2 linked regions of the Collimonas fungivorans Ter331 genome follow. The protein of the gene in region 1 interacts with the protein of each later gene in a pairwise test. Links are inferred from orthologs where the notes say so. Each region holds a gene or a part of one and is shown on either strand. Other genes may lie near its edges.

Region 1 (7,987 bases):
ATGATTTTAGTTTTTAGTGATGAATTTAATGATGATAGTGAACATGTCCATGATCACCATGGTCGTGGTCATGATCGTCGCCGGCGCCGACTATCTGGTCGACCAGATAATCGCTTACCGCATCGAAAGGTACGACACTTTGATTGCCGGCACTAGCTTTTTCAGCATCGCCTTCGGCGCGCAAGGTCTTGACGGTCGCGGTCTGGTTCGCCACTTCGTCTTCGCCGATAATGATGGCGTAGGCTGCGCCGCTGGCGTCGGCACGCTTCATCTGCGACTTGAAGCTGCCGCCGGCATTGGCCGAGGCGCAATGTAGCACAACATCCAGCCCGGCATTGCGCAAACGCTCGGCCAGCACGAACGATTGCAGCTGCGCTGCCTCGCCCTGGTGCACCAGGTACACATCGCATTCGTTGCGCACGGCTTGTTCGCCGTTGGCGCGCATCAGTTCCAGCAAGCGCTCGATGCCCATTGCAAAACCGCAGGCCGGAGTCGGCTTGCCGCCGAACATTTCCACCAGCGGATCGTAACGGCCGCCGCCGCAGACCGTGCCTTGCGAGCCGAGCTGGTCGGTGACCCACTCGAACACGGTGCGGTTGTAGTAGTCCATGCCGCGCACCAGGCGCGGGTTGATGGTGAACGGAATATTGTTGTGGTTCAGGATCTTTTGCACGCCTTCGAAGTGCGCCAGCGATTCCGCGCCCAGATAGGACAGCAGTTGCGGCGCGCCGTTGACCATGTCCTGCATGGCCGGATTCTTGGTGTCCAGGATGCGCAAAGGATTGGTGTGCAGGCGGCGTTGCGCATCGGCGTCCAGCAGCTCCTTGTGCTGCTCGAAATAAGCGATCAGGTCGGCGCGGTGGCGGTTACGCTCTTCCGCATCGCCGATCGAATTCAGCTGCAGCTTGACGTCCTGCAGGCCGAGGTCGTCCCACAACCGCTGGCACATCATGATCAGTTCGGCGTCGATATCCGGGCCGGTGAAACCGAGCGCTTCGGCGCCGACCTGGTGGAACTGGCGGTAACGGCCGCGTTGCGGACGCTCGTGGCGGAACATCGGGCCGCTGTACCAGAGCCGTTTCGGGCCGTCGTAAGTCAGGTTGTGCTCGATCGCCGCACGCACCACGCCGGCGGTGCTTTCCGGACGCAGGGTCAGGTTGTCGCCGTTCATCGAATCGGTGAACGAATACATTTCCTTTTCGACGATGTCGGTCACGGCGCCGAGGCCGCGCGCAAACAAGGCGGTAGGTTCGACGATAGGCGTGCGGATTTTCTGGAAGCCGTAGCTCTTCAGCACCGATTCCACGGTGTTTTCAAACAATTCCCACAAGGCGGCGTCGGCCGGCAGGATATCGTTCATACCTTTTACGCCGACGATTTTTTCGGCTTTCTTATTTTCAGACATTCTTTTTCAATGCACCGGTAATGGTCAATTGGTTGATATTTGTTCGGATCAGGCCGCGGCCTGGCCATAATGGCTCTTCACGTAATCCAGCACTACAGCCTGGAACTCTTCGGCGATCCGTTCGCCGCGCAGCGTCAGTTTTTTCTCGCCGTCGATGAACACCGGCGCCGCCGGCGATTCGCCGGTGCCCGGCAGGCTGATGCCGATATTCGCATGCTTGGATTCGCCCGGACCGTTGACGATACAGCCCATCACCGCCACGTTCATGCCTTCGACGCCGGGATAGGCTTTTTTCCAGACTGGCATCTGGTCGCGCAGATAGGTCTGGATCTTGTCCGCCAGGTCCTGGAACACGGTCGAGGTGGTGCGGCCGCAACCAGGGCAGGCAATCACCATCGGCGCGAACTTGCGCAAGCCCATGGTTTGCAGAATCTCCTGGCCGACGATCACTTCCCGCGTGCGGTCGCCGCCCGGTTCCGGCGTCAGCGAAATCCTGATGGTGTCGCCTATGCCTTCCTGCAGCAGCACCGACAAGGCCGCGGTCGAAGCCACGATGCCCTTGCTGCCCATGCCGGCTTCCGTCAGCCCCAGGTGCAGCGGGTAGTCGCAGCGCCGCGCCAGTTCGCGGTATACCGCGATCAGGTCCTGCACGCCCGACACCTTGCACGACAGGATGATGCGGTCGGCCGCCAGGCCCAGTTCTTCCGCCCGCTGCGCATTCTCTATCGCCGAGGTCACCAGCGCTTCATACATCACCGCCTGCGCCAGCCATGGCTGGCTGCGCAAGGCGTTCTCATCCATGATGCGCGCCAGCAGCGCCTGGTCCAGGCTGCCCCAGTTGACGCCGATGCGGACCGGCTTGTCATACCTGCAGGCGGCCTCGATCATCTGCGCATACTGGGTATCGCGCTTGGCGCCCTTGCCGACATTGCCCGGATTGATACGGTATTTCGACAAAGCCTGGGCGCATTCGGGAAAATCGTTCAACAGGGTATGGCCGTTGTAGTGGAAATCTCCCACCAGCGGCACATCAATCCCCATCTTGTCCAGCTGCTCGCGGATCGCCGGCACGGCCGCCGCCGCTTCCGGATTGTTCACGGTAATGCGCACCAGCTCGGAACCGGCGCGCGCCAGGTCCTTGATCTGGATCGCGGTGCCGATCGCGTCGGCGGTATCAGTATTGGTCATCGACTGCACCACCACCGGCGCACCGCCGCCGACCATGATCTTGCGTTCGCCATAGCTGATCGTCGCGCCGCGGCTAAGGCGGCGCACGCTGGGGCCTGAGCCTATCGGTAAATTCGTCGGCAAATTCGTCTGCGGCATGGGCATCTCTCTTTCCATCACGCTTATTTCAGGTTCAATCTGGCCACGTTGGTTTTCGACCCGGCCTTCAAGTCCACTGGCGCACCGCGCAGCGTCGCGTCGACGCCGGCAAGATTGCCGATGATGACATTGACCGGCTGCGACATGTCGACTGTTTCCGTACTGCCGGCCTTGGCCAGGCGCGAGAGCAGCACGGTGTTGTCGGCGCGCTTGATTTCGACCCATGAATCCTGGCGGAAGTTCAGGCTCAGCTCGCCGCCGCTGGCCGTCGCCGGGTTCGCCATTGGAGTGTTGGCCGGCACCGCATTGACGCCTACTTCGGACACCGGCGCGGCGCTCGCGGCAGGAGCCGCGGTCAAGGCAGCCTTGGCCGCAGCATCCGCAGATTGCGTCTCGGCGGCGGCAGGCAAACCGGCCTTGTCTTCGGCGCTGGCTGCGTTGTCCGCACTTGACGCGGCGGATTTTTCAGTCAGCGACTGCAGCGTATTCTGCACCACCGGCAATACATCCAGCCGTATCGCCACGGCCAGCAGCAACAGCAGCACGGCCAGCACCACCAGCCATTTGTAGGCAAATTTATTGCGCCCCATCAAACTGAAGCGGGACTCCGAGAAAGGCGTCGACAACGGGCTGCCGTGCACCACGCTGACTCTCGCTTGCGCCGCTGCCGGCGGCGCGATGGTCGCCAGCAAGGCGGCTGCATCCAGGCCCAGCAGTTTTGCGTAAGAACGGATGAAACCGCGCGTCATCACCATGGTCGGCAGCGCAGCGTAGTTATCGTGTTCCATGGCGTCGATCTGGCGCGGCGCCAGCTTCAGGTGGCTGGCCACGTCCTGCACCGACCAGCCCAGCTCTTCCCGCCTGCCGCCCAACTGCGCGCCGAGCGTAAGCGGCTCGGCGCTGGCGGTTACGGGAGCTGCGCTATCCTCGCCGGAATCGGCATCGGTGATTTTCAGCTGTTCAGGCTCACTCATTAAACGCCCCGCGCTGATACGCTGCGAATTCCGGGGAGCCGCCGAAACGACGGCGCAATTGCGTCACCAAACTTGCCTCTGCAGCAGTGTCACCCAACTTTCGCTCCACTTTGATAGCTGTCCATAATGCTTCCGCATTCTGCACATCGGTTTTTAATACGAGGCCGATATAAAACCGGGCCCGTTCATAATCGTTGCGGTCATACGCCAGCTGCGCCAGCTTGGCGTTGGTCAGAGGATTGCTGGCGTCGAACTGGAACGCCTGCGACAGGTAGCGCTGCGCCGCCACGGTATCGTTGAATTTGAGGCTGCAGACGCCGGCGTTGGTCAGCGCTTTTGCCGGCGACTGGTAATTGCGGCTTTTCAGCGCCGTCTCGAAATGCACGATCGATTCCTTGGCGCGGCCGTTCTGGCACAGGAACCAGCCATAGTTGTTGGCGTAGTCCGGGTTGTTCGGCGACAGCCGCAGGGCGCGCTGGAAATTGTCGTCGGCCAGGCGGTTTTCCGACATGCCCATATAGATCAGCCCGCGCACGCTGTAGGCGTCGGCCAGTTCAGGATCTGCCGCCAGAGCCTGCTTGATCTCATCCAGCGCCACTTCCAGCTGGTGCTGTTCGTAATAACCGACCGCAAGCTGCAAGCGGATGCTGGCGCGGCGCTGCGCTTCGGTCTGGTCCGAACTGGTAGCCAGTTCACGGCGCGACCCGCCCTCGCTGTCGCTGCTGCTGAGCGGCGGGCTGGTGCAAGCACTCAAGCCGGCCAATAGCGACAACGCGGCCGCGGCGAACACCAGCCGGCCTGGCCAGCTCCCGAGCTTGCTACTTGCTTTTTCTATCACTGAGACACCTCGATGATACGGCCAAAGTTCTTTCCGAATTTCTGCTGATATTCGGTCATTTTCTGCATGCGTTCCTGCACCCGCGTCCGGTCCTGCACTTCGCCGGCGAGCTGGCCGCAGGCGGCATCGATATCGTCGCCGCGCGTCTTGCGCACGGTGGTGACGATGCCGGCGTCCATCAGGATCTGGGCGAAAGCCTTGATGCGTGGATTGTTCGAGCGCTTCAATCCCGATTCAGGGAAAGGATTGAACGGGATCAGGTTGAATTTGCAAGGCACGGCCGGTCCGCCTGCGTGGCCCTGGACCAGGGCGATCAGCTCGCGGGCGTGGGCGTCGGTATCGTTGACGCCGTCCAGCATGCAATATTCAAAGGTAATGAAATCGCGCGGCGCAAATTCCAGGTAGCGCTTGCAGGCCGCCATCAGGTCGCGCAGCGGATATTTCTTGTTGAGCGGCACCAGGCCATCGCGCAAGGTGTCGTTGGAGGCATGCAGCGATACCGCCATCGCCACCGCGCAATCCTGCGACAGCTTGTCGATCATCGGCACCACGCCGCTGGTGGACAAGGTCACGCGGCGGCGCGACAGGCCGTAAGCGTTATCGTCCAGCATCAGCTTGAGCGCGGTCACGGTCGGTTCGTAGTTCAGCAAGGGTTCGCCCATGCCCATCATCACCACGTTGGTGATCTGGCGTTCGCCCTTATGGCCAGGCTCGATGCCCTTGGACTTGCGCAGTTCAAACTCGGCCATCCACAACTGGCCGATGATTTCACCGACTGTCAGGTTGCGGCTGAAGCCTTGCTTGCCGGTGGAACAGAAGCGGCAATTCACCGCGCAGCCGGCCTGGGTCGAAATGCACAGGGTGCCGCGGTTCTCTTCGGGGATGAACACCGTCTCCACCGCATTGCCCTGGCCGACATCGAGCAGCCACTTGCGGGTGCCGTCGGTCGAGGTGTGGTCGCTGATCACGGCGGGAGCAGCGATCATTGCCCGGGTCGCCAGCTTGTCACGCAATGACTTGGCCAAATCGGTCATTGCGTCGAAATCGTGTGCGCCGAATTGATGAATCCAGCGCAGCAGTTGTTTTGCGCGGAACGGCTTCTCACCCAACTCGCCGCAGTAAGCGGTCAGTTGTGCGGGATCCAGATCCAGCAGGTTGGTGAGAGCAGTCATGGCATTTCCAATTCAAGATAATTGCAGGACAGGGTCGCCGCACTTTACAACAACGAGCGTTTTTCCCTGCCCCCAACTATGCAAACATTTAAAACAATTACGCCGGGAAGAAATAGGCGATTTCAACTTTCGCCGCTTCCACTGCGTCCGAACCGTGCACTGCGTTAGCGTCGATCGAGTCAGCGAAGTCAGCACGGATAGTGCCTTTTTCTGCCTTCTTAGGATCGGTTGCGCCCATCAGGTCGCGGTGCTTCAGTACTGCGTTTTCGCCTTCCAGCGCTTGGATCATCACTGGGCCGGAGATCATGAAATCGACCAGGTCCTTGAAGAAAGGACGCTCGCGGTGAACCGCGTAGAAACCTTCAGCTTCTGCGCGCGACAGGTGCGTCATGCGGGCAGCAACGATTTTCAGGCCAGCGTTTTCAAAACGGGTGTAAATTTGACCGATTACGTTCTTTGCCACTGCGTCCGGTTTGATAATGGACAGGGTGCGTTCAATTGCCATCTGAAAAACTCCAATAAAATGAAAGGGTTAAGCTGCTTATTTAAATGACTGGTTAATAGTTCAATCAACCTTTGATTTTAACACGAAACACCCATGTAGAATCGTCAAAACCAGCCAAAACGCAAGCTGCATGCCATAGAAAAGTCGTAAAAAACGCCGGAGAACCACTTTGCGGCGTTGTTGTCTGATGTAATGATGTTGAAGTTAGATGCTATGATCGCAACAATTTAGTACTTTTGCAATTTCCAAAGGAGTCCCTGATGAACCCGAACCTGCAACCGACCTACTCGCCCGGCAGCACCGCGCTGAGCGTACAGCACCGTGTGCTGCGCAACACGTACTGGCTGCTGGCCCTGTCCATGCTGCCGACAATTGCGGGCGCCTGGCTGGGAGTACAGATGGACTTCAGTTTCTTCAGAAACAGTCCGTTGATCGGCTTCATGGCCTTCATGGCGGTGGCGTTTGGTTTCTTTTATGCAATTGAAAAGACCAAGAACACCGGCTGGGGCGTATTGCTGCTGCTAGGCTTCACCTTCTTCATGGGCCTGATGCTGTCGCGCCTGATCGGCCATACGCTGGTCGGCTTCTCCAACGGCGCCACGCTGATCATGATGGCTTTCGGCGGCACCGCCAGCGTGTTTGTGGTCATGGCCAGCATCGCCACGGTCAGCAAGCGCGATTTCTCGAACATGGGCAAATGGCTGTTCGCCGGCGTCGTGGTGCTGCTGCTGGCATCGCTGGCCAATGTTTTTCTGCAGATCCCGGCTCTCTACCTGGCGGTATCGGTGATCGCCATCGCGATTTTCTCGGCCTACATCCTGTATGACGTGCAGCGCATCATCAACGGCGGCGAAACCAATTACATCTCGGCAACGCTGAGCCTGTACCTGGATGTCTACAACATCTTTGTCAACCTGTTGTCCCTGCTGGGGATTTTCGGCGGCAACCGCAACTAGGCAACACCAGCCACAAAAAAACCGGCCTTCTGGCCGGTTTTTTATTGTCGGGCCAACCGCATCAAGGCAGGTCGAACACCGCAATCGATTCCACATGCGCCGTATGCGGAAACATGTTCACCACCCCGGCCTGGCTCAGGCGATAGCCGCCGGCGATCAGCAAACCGGCGTCGCGCGCCAGGGTCGACGGGTTGCAGGAAACGTACACGATCCGCTGCGGCATCAACGCCGGGTCGATGGCCGCCAGGCCGACCAGGGCTTCGCACACTGCCGCCGCACCGTCGCGCGGCGGGTCGATCAGCATCCGGTCAAACTTGCCTAGCGCGACAAAATCCTCGGCGCTCGCCTCAAACAAGTTGCGGCAATGAAAAGTGGTTTTATCCGATAACCGGTTGACCGCGGCGTTCTCGCCGGCGCGGTTGATCAGGGCTTGGCTGCCTTCGATGCCGACCACCTGCTGCGCCTGGGTTGCCAGCGGCAAGGTGAAATTTCCCAGGCCGCAAAACAGGTCGGCCACCCGCTCATGCGGCTGCACATCCAGCAAGCGCAAGGCGCGCGCCACCAGCACCCGGTTGATCTGATGGTTCACCTGGGTGAAATCGGTGGGCTTGAAAGGCATGCGCACGCCGAATTCCGGCAAGGTGTAGTACAGCTCGCCCTGCGCCGGATAAAACGGATAGGCGCTGTCGGGGCCGGCGGTCTGCAGCCACCAGTTCACCTGGTACTGGTCGGCAAACGCCTTCAGCTTGATTTCATCGTCGGCCGTCGGCGCCGCCATGATGCGCAGCACCAGCGCGGTGACCTTGCCTTG
Region 2 (12,557 bases), 2.4 Mb from region 1 along the record:
AGCTCGGCATCCCTTATACCGGGCCGGGCGTGATGGCGTCGGCGATAGGCATGGATAAGGTCATGACCAAGCGCATCTGGCAAAGCATGGGTCTGCCGACGCCGCGTTTTATCGTACTGGATTCGCACAGTGCAACCCGCGAAGAACTGCGCCAGGTGCCGGACGTGCTGGGTTTGCCATTGATGCTGAAAGCGCCGCATGAAGGATCGACTATCGGCATCAGCAAGGTGGTCGGCTATTCGGACATGAGCGAAGGTTTTGCCTTGTGCGCCAAATTCGATGAAAAAGTGCTGGCGGAAGAATTCGTCGCCGGCCGCGAGCTGACGGTGCCGGTGCTCGGCGCCGGCCGCCGTGCGCGGACTTTGCCTATCGTCGAGATTCGCGCGCCGGAAGGCAATTACGACTATCAGCATAAATATTTTACCGACGACACCAAGTATCTGTGTCCGGCGCCCTTGGATGAGGCGCTGACGCAGCGCATACAGGCGCTGGCGGTGCAGGCTTTCAATGCACTGGGATGCGAAGGCTGGGCGCGGGTCGATTTCATGCTGCGCTCTTCCGACAACGAACCGTACCTGCTGGAGATCAACACTTCGCCAGGCATGACTAGCCATTCGCTGGTGCCGATGGCGGCCAAGGCGGACGGTGTGAGCTACGAAGACCTGTGTGTGGAAATACTGAAGTCGGCCTCGCTGGACCTGAAGCCGTCGGCAGACTGGAAGCCGGACTGATCCGGGTGGACAACCTGAATAGAAAACCTTAACGATCCAAGCGATAAAGTCGATAACCATGTGGCAAGACATCAAAATGCTGAACGCGATTTCCGGCACCCTGCTGGGGCTGGCTGCGCTCGCATTGCTGGCGTCTGGCGTCTGGTGGCTGGCGCAGCGTCCGATGTTTACGCTGAAGACGATCAGGATCGAGGGTGCGGGGCAGAGCGAGCTGCGGCGCGTCAACCCATTGATCGTCCGCGCCAGCGCGCTGCCCCGCATCAAGGGCAATTTTTTCACGGCCAACCTGGATACGGTGCGCAGCGCATTCGAATCGGTGCCGTGGGTGCGCAAGGCGGCGGTGCAGCGCGAATGGCCGAATACGCTGATCGTGACGATTGAAGAGCATCAGCCATTGGCCACCTGGGACGATGACGGCCGCCTGCTGTCGGTGTATGGCGACTTGTTTACCGCCAACCTCGACGAAGCGGAGGAAGACGGCGAACTGCTGCGCCTGTCGGGTCCGAAGGGCAGCGAGAAAGATGTTACGGCGCGCCTGGCGGATTTTCGGGCATGGTTTGCGCCGTTGAAGCTGAACCCGGTAGAGGTGGATTTATCGAGCCGTTATGCGTGGACCGTGAAACTGGACAACGGCATGACGGTGGAGTTGGGGCGTGAGCAAAACAAGAGCACGCTGAAAGACCGTGTGGAACGGCTGGTGCAGATTTATCCGCAGCTGCTGTCGCGTTTGCAGAACCGGATTGAGAGTGTAGATATGCGGTATCCGAATGGCTTGGCGCTGAAGGCGAGCGGCTTGTCGACCGGATTGGGAAGCAAGAAAAAATAAGCGAAACACTATGACAAAAGACGCAAAAAACCTGATCGTCGGTCTCGACATCGGCACCTCCAAGGTGGTGGCCGTGGTAGCCGAGGTATTGTCCGACGGGCGCCATGAAGTCATCGGCCTGGGCCAGGCTGAGTCCAAGGGGCTGAAAAAAGGCGTGGTGGTGAACATCGAGGCCACCGTCGAATCTATCCAGCGTGCGCTGGAAGAAGCGGAGCTGATGGCCGACTGCAAGATTCGCAACGTCTACACCGGGATCGCAGGCAGCCATATCCGCAGCTTCAACTCCAGCGGCATGGTGGCGATCAAGGACAAGGAAGTCAGCGCGGCCGACGTCTCGCGCGTTATAGAAACGGCGAAGGCGGTCAACATCCCGACCGACCAGCAGTTGCTGCATACGGTGCCGCAGGAATTTATTGTGGACAGCCAGGAAGATGTGCGTGAACCAATCGGCATGAGCGGCATCCGACTGGAAGTCAAGGTGCACATCGTGACCGGCGCGGTGTCTGCAGTGCAGAACATCGTCAAGTGCATCCGCCGCTGCGGCCTGGAAGTATCGGACCTGATCTTGCAGCCGATGGCCTCGGCCGATGCGGTGCTGACGCCCGACGAGAAAGAGCTGGGCGTGGTGCTGGTCGATATCGGCGGCGGCACCACCGACGTTGCGGTGTTCACCGAAGGTGCGATTCGGCATACCGCGGTGATCCCGATTGCCGGCGACCAGATCACCAACGACATCGCGATGGCGCTGCGTACGCCGACCAACGAGGCGGAAGAGATCAAACTGCGCTACGGCGTGGCCAAGCAGATCCTGGCCGATCCGGGCGAGACGCTGGAAGTGCCCGGCCTGGGCGACCGCAATCCGCGCACCCTGTCGCGCCAGGCCTTGGCGGCAGTGATCGAGCCGCGGGTCGAAGAACTGTTTGCGCTGGTGCACCAGGTGGTGCGCGAGTCGGGGTACGAAGAGGTGCTGTCGAGCGGAGTGGTGCTGACTGGCGGTTCGGCCATGATGCCCGGCATGATCGAGCTGGCGGAGGATATTTTCCTCAAGCCGGCACGGCTGGGGACGCCGGACTACCGCGGCCAGCTGGCCGACGTGGTGCGCAGCCCGCGTTATTCGACCGTGCTGGGCCTGCTGCTGGAAGCGAAGAAACAATACCTGCGCGGTTATATCGTGACGCGCCAGGAAGGTTCGGCGAAGGCGATCTGGCAGCGCATGAAGGAATGGTTCCTGGGTAATTTTTAAGACGGCTTTTTATACGAAATTTGTTTTTAACGTTGTTTGTGCAACACGCAGTTGTCAGTTGCTAGGCCTCACACCGCGTGATGCCTATTGACTGAATGCTGCATCTTTATGAGGAAATATCATGGAAATCGATATGCTTGACAATGCAACTTTGGGCACCGTGATTAAAGTTGTCGGCGTCGGTGGCGCCGGCGGCAATGCGGTCCAACATATGATCAACAAGGGTGTGTCAGGAGTGGAGTTCATCGCCGCCAACACCGATGCGCAGGCGCTCAAGCAATCGAAGGCGCATAACGTGATCCAGATCGGCGAGACCGGACTGGGCGCGGGCATGAAGCCGTCGGTGGGTCGTCAGCTAGCCGAGGAATCGCGCGGCCGGATCGAAGACGCATTGCGCGGCGCGCACATGGTGTTCATCGCTGCGGGCATGGGCGGCGGCACCGGCACCGGCGCTGCGCCGGTGGTGGCGCAGATCGCCAAGGAACTGGGTGCGCTGACGGTGGCGGTGGTGTCGAAGCCGTTTTCGTATGAAGGCCAGAAATGCATGGACATCGCCGACGAAGGTCTGGAAGCCCTGTCCCAGCATGTTGATTCGCTGATCATCATTCTCAACGAGAAGCTCGAAGAGATTTATGAAGACGACAGCATGATGGAATGGCTGCAGCACGCCGACGACGTCCTCAACAACGCTGTCGCCGGGATCGCCGAAATCATCAATGTGCCAGGCCACATCAACGTCGACTTCAATGACGTCAAGACCATCATGGGCGAACAAGGCAAGGCCATGATGGGAACCGCCACTGCATCCGGCGTCGATCGCGCGCGCCTGGCGGCGGAGCAGGCGGTTGCCTCGCCGCTGCTGGACGGCATCGATCTGTCCGGCGCCCGCGGGGTGCTGGTCAACGTCACGGCCAGCCGCAGCCTGAAGGGGAAGGAAATCAAGGAAGTCATGGCGACCGTGCGTGCGTTTGCGGCGCCGGACGCTTCGATTGCCCAGGGCATCGCCTACGACGAAACCATGGGCGACGATATCCGCGTCACCGTGGTGGCGACCGGCCTGGGCCGTGCGCGCAAGGCTGTGCAGCTGGTGCAGGCGCCGATGATGCGCACCGGCACCCACAACGAGCCGATGATGCACGGCCAGGCTTCCGTGGGACACGGCAGCTCGTCGTTCGAAGGCATGAAGGCGCCGGCGGTATGGCGTCGCGAGTCGGCTTCCGACACGGTGCGGGCTTTGGAAAAGAACGGCATGGAAACCTACGACATTCCGGCTTTCCTGCGCAAGCAAGCGGACTAAGTCGGGGCGCTTTTGTCCCAATGGTGATGGCGGGTGCTGATACCCGCTATCATCGCCGGCATTCTGCATGAAAGTGCGGAACAGGGCATACTGCGGGTTCAACGCCGCGTCGAAAGGCGCGGCGTTTTCTTTTGTAGCATCCGCCAACATTTCGTGCTTCTGGAATACCGGCGCGCGCCATAGCGTTGCGCCACGGGCTTCAGGGCATCCATACCTAGACAAGGACTTAATCATGACTATCAAGATCGGCGATCGCCTGCCGGAAGGCAAATTAGCAGAATTCATCGAAACCGAGACCGAAGGCTGCTCGCTCGGACCAAATTCGTTCAATGTCAGCGACCTGGTCAAGGGCAAGAAAATCGCCTTGTTCGCCGTGCCGGGCGCTTTCACGCCGACCTGTTCCGCCAAGCACCTGCCTGGCTACATCCAGCATGCGGCGGAATTCAAGGCCAAGGGCGTCGATGAAATCTGGGCGGTTTCCGTCAACGATGCGTTTGTCATGGGCGCCTGGGGCCGTGACCAGAAAGCCACCGGCATCGTGCGTTTGCTGGCTGACGGCAATGCCGATTTCGTCAAGGCGCTGGGCCTGGATGCCGATTTCGGCAAGTTCGGCATGGGCGTGCGCTCACAACGTTTTTCGGCGCTGATCGACGATGGCGTGGTCAAGCAGCTGAACGTGGAGCAGGGCGGCAAGTTCGAGGTATCCAATGCGGAAACCCTGCTGGCGCAACTGGCCTAAAAGCTAGCCATTGTCGGTAAAGAAGGCGGCGCCAGTGGTGCCGTTTTTCAGTTCCGGGGCCGGAAACACCCTGGCGTGTTTTTTACCCCACAATAACTACATATCGTTACTGAATAATTATCAGTCAGACTTATAATGTCATCATGTTGAAACAGCGCACTATCAAAAGAATTGTCAAGACGACAGGCATTGGCGTCCATTCCGGCACCAAGGTCGAGCTGACCTTGCGTCCGGCAGCAGTGGATACCGGCATCGTTTTCCGGCGTGTCGATATAGATCCTGCCGTCGATTTCCCGGCCAAGGCCACCGAAGTCGGGGACACGCGCATGGCCTCGGTGCTGGTCAAAGACGGCGTGCGGGTTTCTACCATCGAACATCTGATGTCGGCCTGTTCGGGGCTGGGCATTGACAACCTGTATGTCGACGTGACTGCCGAGGAAATCCCCATCATGGACGGTTCGGCGTCGTCGTTCGTGTTCCTGCTGCAGCAAGCGGGGCTGGAAGAGCAAAACGCCGCCAAGAAATTCGTGCGCATCAAAAAATCGGTCGAAGTGCGAGAAGGCGAAGGCGACCGCGAGAAATGGGCGCGGCTCGATCCATGCAACGGTTTCAAGCTGAAGTTCTTTATCGAATTCAACCACCCTGCGGTGGATGGCACCGGCCAGACCGCGGAAGTCGATTTCGGCATCCAGTCATATGTGAAGGAAGTGGCGCGCGCCCGCACGTTCGGTTTCATGCAGGATGTGGAAACCATGCGCGGCCTGGGACTGGCGCGCGGCGGTTCGCTGGAAAACGCTATCGTGATGGATGAGTACCGCATTCTTAACAGCGATGGCTTGCGCTACGAAAACGAGTTTGTCCGCCACAAGATCCTGGACGCCATCGGCGACCTGTATCTGATCGGCCATCCGCTGCTGGCCAGCTACACCGCCCACAAGTCGGGCCACGGCCTGAACAACCAGTTGCTGCGCGCTTTGCTGGCCCAGCCGGATGCCTATGAAGTGGTCAGCTTCGACGAGTTGAGCGAAGCGCCCGGCGCTTATCAACGCCAGGTCGGGCAAGAGTGGGCTCTTAACTAGCTGTTTGTGTATAATGCCATTTTTGCAAGATGGCGTTCATCCCCGCCTGCAGCGATTCATTTTTTGTCGCTATAGCGCCTGACCATCGCTGCGATAGCATTTTTCAGTGCTTCGTTGGCAGTCGATGGTTCCAGTTCTTCCATCAGCGAAGAGAATGCCGATACAGCTTTGGATGAAAGTAGTGCCTGCTTGACAGCAGGCGCTTTCATTAGGTTTTGGCTTACTTGCACTTTGATTCGGATTGCATTAATCTGCCAATTTCCTGCCAGCAATTGGTTTTGCAGGCGTGGCAGTTGCTGCTTCAATTTGCTTGCCAGAGCTGCATTGGGAGCTGACAGCACCAGCTGCCCGGCTTCGCATTGCAATACTTCGCAGGTACTGAACATGGCAGGCAATTCGGCGGCGCATTGTTTTTGCAGCGCCGCCATGCGTGTGACAGCGGGCAGCAAAGCCGCCATCTTGTCATTCCCCCGTAAAAAATCGGCAACGGCTTTTTGAGTTTGAGGCCTGGAACCCGTTGTCGCTGGCCGGTAAGAAGAAGGTGAGAGTCTACGCATGATGGTGAAACCATATCACACCTGTGACCAGGAGCCTATTGAGAGTCAATTTGGGAGATGCGTTCAAACCAAAACGTGTGCTGGCAAGGGTGTAGCAGGGAATTCGTGCAGCATAGCTGCACGCCTGCGTAACGATACCCGCCTGCAGGCGGGTATGCGCCCTGCACAAGGGCGTGGCGCAGCAGGGGCCGAGGCCCCTGCAAGCCATGCAACGCAGTCCAGCGCACGTTTTGGTTTGAACCCGGAGGGAACGAGCCGTAGGCGTCGCATGCCGTTGTTGCAGGGGGCGGCCATCCGCATCCTTGCCGTAGCACCGCTACGTCGCGTCGCTGCGCCTAGGCCTGCAACGCCTACGTCACGTTCGCACTCCCAAATTGACTCTCAACAGGCTCCAGTCAGGGCTTCACCGGAGCTGCAATGCAGGTAATTCTGTTGCACCCGCGTTTTAATCGCGCAAAATCCATCACCTTAGGCGCCAGGCACATCACCCTGATGATCGTCGGTTTTTTACTGGCGGTATTGCTGGCGACCGGATTATTGTATTTCCTCACCGCCCGTTACGCAGTCGGCCTGCCGTTTGCGGGCAAGGCCACCGGCAACGCTGTCGCCGGAGGAGTACAGGATAAAGACAAGTACCTGAAGGAAAACCTGGCGGCGATGGCCATCAAGCTTGGCGAAATGCAGGCGCAGCTGATGCGCCTGGATGCCTTGGGCGAACGGGTCCAGGGCCTGGCCGGGGTCAAGCCGGAGGAATTCAATTTCAAGGAAGCGCCGGGACGCGGCGGCGCCGAATCGAGCAGCCTGTACGACCGGCGCTCGCACGACATGAGCATGAGTGAATTCCAGCAAGCGCTGGACGCCATGTCGCGCGATGTCGGTTTTCGCACCGACTACCTGAATGTGGTCGAAACCGTGCTGATGAGCGACCGCATCAAGTCCAAGCTGCTGCCGACCAACCAGCCGGTCAACGTCAACTACAATTCCTCCAGCTTCGGCTGGCGGCTCGATCCGTTCACCGGCCGCAGCGCATTTCACGAAGGACTGGATTTTCCAGCCTCGGTCGGCACCAGCATCGTCGCCGCGGCGGCCGGCGTCGTAATCGCCGCCGAATATCATCCGCAATACGGCAACATGCTTGATATCGACCACGGCAACGACATCATCACCCGCTACGCCCATGCCTCCCGGCTGTTTGTCAAGGTGGGCGACATCGTGCAGCGTGGCCAGCATATCGCCGATATTGGCACTACTGGACGTTCGACCGGGCCGCACCTGCATTTCGAAGTAAGAATCAAGGGCGTGGCGCAGGATCCGCGCAAGTTCCTGAACGCTGGCACCGACCTGGCCAAGATGGCAACATTGGCCGGGAAGTAATGAATGTTGTTGTAATGCAAGCACAGTAGAGCCCGGATGCGCCGGATGCCGGGCACAATTTGCGCAACTTGCTATTGTTTCCTGGTGCATAACCCCAATGTGTCGGGGACTGCATGATAAAATTCTCCGATTATTTAGCCACAGCCCGGTTTCGGGGTCATCCACAAGATGCCGCGGAATGCCGCCGGCGCTTTTTTTAGAATCCAAGCATGTCATTACTGACCCAGATTTTCGGTAGCCGCAACCAGCGCCTGCTTAAGCAATATAAAAAAGTCGTCCGACAAATTAATGCACTTGAACCGGCGTTCGAAAAACTGTCCGATGCCGAGCTGCAGGCGAAAACGCCGGAGCTCAAGCAACGCATAGCCGACGGCGAAAAGCTCGACGCCTTGCTGCCGGAAGCATTCGCGGTTTGCCGCGAGGCCGGCAAGCGGGTCTTGAAAATGCGCCATTTCGACGTGCAACTGATCGGCGGCATGGTATTGCATTACGGGAAAATCGCCGAAATGGGCACCGGCGAGGGCAAGACGCTGATGGCGACCCTGCCGGCATACCTGAATGCGCTGTCCGGCAAGGGCGTGCACGTGGTGACCGTCAATGACTACCTGGCGCAGCGCGATGCCGAGTGGATGGGACGTTTGTATGGCTGGCTGGGCCTGACGACCGGGGTCAACCTGTCGTCGGTGGAGCACGACGCCAAGCAGGTGGCTTACGGCGCCGACATCACCTACGGCACCAACAACGAATTCGGTTTCGATTACCTGCGCGACAACATGGTGTACGACGCCGCCGACCGCGTGCAGCGCAGCCTGAATTTCGCCATCGTCGATGAAGTCGACTCGATCCTGATCGATGAAGCGCGGACGCCGCTGATCATTTCCGGCCAGGCTGAAAATCACACCGACCTGTATTACAAGATCAATGAAGTGCCGCCGCTGCTGACCCAGCAGGTCGGCGAAGAAACGCCGGACGGCAAGGGCAAGGTAGAAGTCCCTGGCGATTACACCAAGGATGAAAAAGCGCACCAGGTGCTGCTGACCGAAGCCGGCCATGAAAAAGCCGAGCAGATCCTCACCGACATGGGCTTGCTGGCAGAAGGAGCGTCCCTGTACGACGCCGCCAACATCAGCCTGATCCATCACCTGTACGCCGCGCTGCGCGCGCACTCGCTGTATTTCAAGGACCAGCACTATGTGGTGCAGGGCGGCGAAATCGTCATCGTCGACGAATTCACCGGCCGCATGATGACCGGCCGCCGCTGGTCGGACGGCTTGCACCAGGCGGTGGAAGCCAAGGAAGGCGTCAAGATCCAGAACGAGAACCAGACCCTGGCCTCGATCACCTTCCAGAACTATTTCCGCATGTACGGCAAACTGGCTGGCATGACCGGCACTGCCGATACCGAAGCTTACGAATTTCAGGAAATCTACGGCCTGGAAACCGTGGTGATCCCGCAAAACCGGCCGAACCAGCGCAAGGACCGGCAAGACCAGGTCTACAAGACGTCGCAGGAAAAATACAATGCGATGCTGAAGGATATCCAGGATTGCTACGAGCGCGGACAGCCGGTGCTGGTGGGCACCACCTCGATCGAAAACTCGGAGCTGCTGTCCTCGATCCTGACCAAGGCCAAGCTGCCGCACAACGTGCTGAACGCCAAGCAGCATGCGCGCGAAGCGGAAATCATCGCGCAGGCAGGCCGTCCGCAAGCGATCACTATCGCCACCAACATGGCGGGACGCGGTACCGACATCGTGCTGGGCGGGAATGTCGAGAAACAGATCCAGTTCATCGAAGCCGACGACGCCCTCGGCGATACCGAAAAACAGCTGCGCTCCGACAAGTTGCGCGATGAATGGCAATCGCTGCATGACCACGTGGTCAATGCCGGCGGCTTGCATATCATCGGCACCGAGCGTCATGAATCGCGCCGGGTGGATAACCAGTTGCGCGGCCGTGCTGCGCGCCAGGGCGATCCGGGTTCTTCGCGTTTCTACCTGTCGCTGGACGACGCCTTGCTGCGCATTTTTGCCGGCGACCGCGTGCGCGCCATCATGGACCGGCTGAAAATGCCGGAAGGCGAGCCGATCGAGGCTGGTATCGTGTCGCGTTCGATCGAATCGGCGCAGCGCAAGGTCGAGGCGCGCAACTTCGATATCCGCAAGCAGCTGCTGGAATATGACGATGTCGCCAACGATCAGCGCAAGGTGATCTATCAGCAGCGCAACGAGTTGCTGGAATCGCAAGGCGTGTCCGAGACGGTGGCGTCGCTGCGCGAAGGCGTGCTGGACGACACCTTCCGCACTTATGTGCCGGAAGAATCGCTGGAAGAGCAGTGGAATATCCCGGCGCTGGAAGCAGCCTTGGCCAACGACCTGCACCTGGAAGTGCCGCTGGGCGAGATGCTGAAATCGGAACCTAACCTGACCGACGAGGATCTGCTGGAGCGCGTGCTGACTGCCGCCAATGCTACCTATGACGCCAAGACCGAAATCGTCGGCAAGGAATCGTTCGCCGGCTTCGAGCGCAGCGTCATGCTGCAAAGCGTCGACAGCCATTGGCGCGAACATCTGGCGGCGCTCGACCATCTGCGCCAGGGGATCCACCTGCGCGGTTACGCACAAAAGAATCCGAAGCAGGAATACAAGCGCGAAGCGTTTGAACTGTTTGGCCAGATGCTGGACCTGATCAAGAATGAAGTGGTCAAGGTGGTGATGACGGTACGTATCGAAAACCGCGAGGAAATCGCTGCTGCCGAAGAAGAAATGGCGCAGTCCCATGTGGAAAACGTGCACTACCAGCACGCCGATTTTGATTCGAACGAGGCGCCGGAAACCTTGCTGGCGCCGACTGCGCACAGCGATGAATCGCAGCAGCCGGGCAGCAGCGTGCCGAAGGTCGGCCGCAACGATCCTTGCCCTTGCGGCAGCGGCAAGAAATACAAGCAGTGCCACGGCCAGCTGATGTAACCGGCAAGGATGGGCAACAGCTAAAGCAGGGCGGGGAAACCCGCCCTTTGCTTTTGTTGCGGCAGATGTACACATGTTCTGCGCATACGCCTTAATACCCCTTAAAATAAGCACCTGGATTAGCTGCCGGTCTGCTGGACCGGGCAACCGACCCATTAATCTCGGCAAACCAGCGCCGCCAACACCTATATACCTAGTTAAGGATTCTCATGGCCGTCAACTCCCCCATTCCTGTCGCCGCCGACCTGCTGCCCGTGGCGGGCATCGAGCTTGGCCATGCCGAGGCCGGTGTGCGCAAAGCGAATCGCAAGGATTTGCTGGTGATGAAACTGGCGCCGACGGCGACGGTAGCCGGGGTGTTTACGCAAAACCGCTTTTGCGCCGCTCCGGTGCAAGTCAGCAAAGCACACCTGGCGGCCGCCGAAATTTCGGGCGAACCTGTTCGCGCGCTGCTGATCAATACCGGCAACGCCAATGCCGGCACCGGCGAAGCCGGCCTGGCGGCAGCCAATGCCACCTGTGATGCGCTGGCCGAGCTGCTGGGCTGCCATGCGGCGCAGATCCTGCCGTTTTCGACTGGCGTCATCCTGGAGCCGCTGCCGGTGGAGCGCATCACCGCCGGTTTGCCGCAGGCGCTACAGAACCTGCAAAGCGACAACTGGTTCAATGCCGCTGAGGCTATCATGACCACCGATACCCAGCCGAAGGCGGCTTCGCGCAGCCTGGTCATCGCCGGCAAAACGGTGACGCTGTCCGGCATCAGCAAGGGCGCCGGCATGATCAAGCCGAATATGGCGACCATGCTCGGTTTCCTGGCGATCGATGCGAAAGTGGCGCAACCGGTGCTGGAGCACATGGTGCGCCAGGCCGCCGACCGCTCGTTCAACTGCATCACCATCGACGGCGATACCTCGACCAACGACTCGTTCATGCTGATCGCCACCGGCGCCGGCGAACTGGAAATCAGCAGCGTCGACAGTGCGGAATATGCGGAGCTGGCGGCTGCCGTCACCGATATTTCACGGCATCTGGCGCAAATGATCATCCGCGACGGCGAAGGCGCCACCAAGTTCATCACGATCACGGTGGAACAGGGACAGAACGTCGCAGAATGCCGCAAGATCGCTTATTCGATCGCGCACTCGCCGCTGGTCAAGACCGCTTTCTTCGCTTCCGATCCGAACCTGGGCCGCATCCTGGCGGCGATCGGTTACGCCGGCGTCGACGACCTCGACGTCAGCAAACTGGATCTGTACCTGGATGACGTCCTGGTGGCAAAAAACGGTGGCCGCAATCCTGAATACCAGGAAGCCGACGGCCAGCGCGTCATGAAACAGAGCGAGATCACGGTGCGGGTGCAGCTGGCGCGCGGCGATGCCGATGCGACTGTCTGGACCTGCGATTTATCGCATGACTATGTCTCGATCAATGCTGACTATCGCTCCTGAGCCGATAATATCCCGAAAAAAATGCTGTCCGAGGCCGGCTGTCGGCCACGGCGGCGAATTTACTTTGACAAATAATATTCACCCAGCGGCGTTTTGCTTTGCGTCAGAATGGGGAAATCCCATTTGTCACCGAACCAGCCATGACTCAATTAGACCAATTCCTGCTCCGCGCCGAAGCCCTGCTGACCCGGCTTGAATCCATCCTGCCGCAGGCCAAGGCGGCTCCCGACTGGCAGGCGGCGACCGCTTTTCGCTGGCGCCATCGCGGCGGATCTGCCGGCGGTTACTTGCAGG

The links.
Region 2: the proteins of rlmN (region 1) and ftsZ interact in binary tests that used the Escherichia coli proteins (3 or more experiments, as listed by UniProt). The link is inferred for Collimonas fungivorans Ter331 from one-to-one orthologs.

The regions. Positions count from the first base shown.
Region 1 is NC_015856.1:2,250,508-2,258,494, reverse strand. Bases 3,628-6,622 are described here. They hold rlmN (23S rRNA (adenine(2503)-C(2))-methyltransferase RlmN), read right to left. Parts: upstream 5,716-6,622; coding sequence 4,540-5,715; downstream 3,628-4,539. Other genes in these bases: CFU_RS09870 (Bax inhibitor-1/YccA family protein), read left to right, coding at 6,481-6,622; ndk (nucleoside-diphosphate kinase), read right to left, coding at 5,813-6,220; pilW (type IV pilus biogenesis/stability protein PilW), read right to left, coding at 3,698-4,543; CFU_RS23795 (helix-turn-helix domain-containing protein), read right to left, coding at 3,628-3,705. Outside these bases: hisS (histidine--tRNA ligase), read right to left, coding at 26-1,405; ispG (flavodoxin-dependent (E)-4-hydroxy-3-methylbut-2-enyl-diphosphate synthase), read right to left, coding at 1,454-2,731; more of CFU_RS23795, read right to left, coding at 2,755-3,627; more of CFU_RS09870, read left to right, coding at 6,623-7,176; 23S rRNA (uracil(1939)-C(5))-methyltransferase RlmD, read right to left, coding at 7,238-7,987.
Region 2 is NC_015856.1:4,611,137-4,623,693, reverse strand. The notes cover bases 2,169-5,009. They hold ftsZ (cell division protein FtsZ), read left to right. Parts: upstream 2,169-2,921; coding sequence 2,922-4,097; downstream 4,098-5,009. Other genes in these bases: lpxC (UDP-3-O-acyl-N-acetylglucosamine deacetylase), read left to right, coding at 4,980-5,009; CFU_RS20485 (peroxiredoxin), read left to right, coding at 4,330-4,836; ftsA (cell division protein FtsA), read left to right, coding at 2,169-2,800. Outside these bases: CFU_RS20505 (D-alanine--D-alanine ligase), read left to right, coding at 1-731; CFU_RS20500 (cell division protein FtsQ/DivIB), read left to right, coding at 790-1,557; more of ftsA, read left to right, coding at 1,568-2,168; more of lpxC, read left to right, coding at 5,010-5,915; CFU_RS20475 (hypothetical protein), read right to left, coding at 5,972-6,472; CFU_RS20470 (M23 family metallopeptidase), read left to right, coding at 6,890-7,846; preprotein translocase subunit SecA, read left to right, coding at 8,056-10,815; bifunctional glutamate N-acetyltransferase/amino-acid acetyltransferase ArgJ, read left to right, coding at 11,025-12,263; CFU_RS20455 (ATP-binding protein), read left to right, coding at 12,404-12,557. UniProt on the Escherichia coli protein: Essential cell division protein that forms a contractile ring structure (Z ring) at the future cell division site. The regulation of the ring assembly controls the timing and the location of cell division.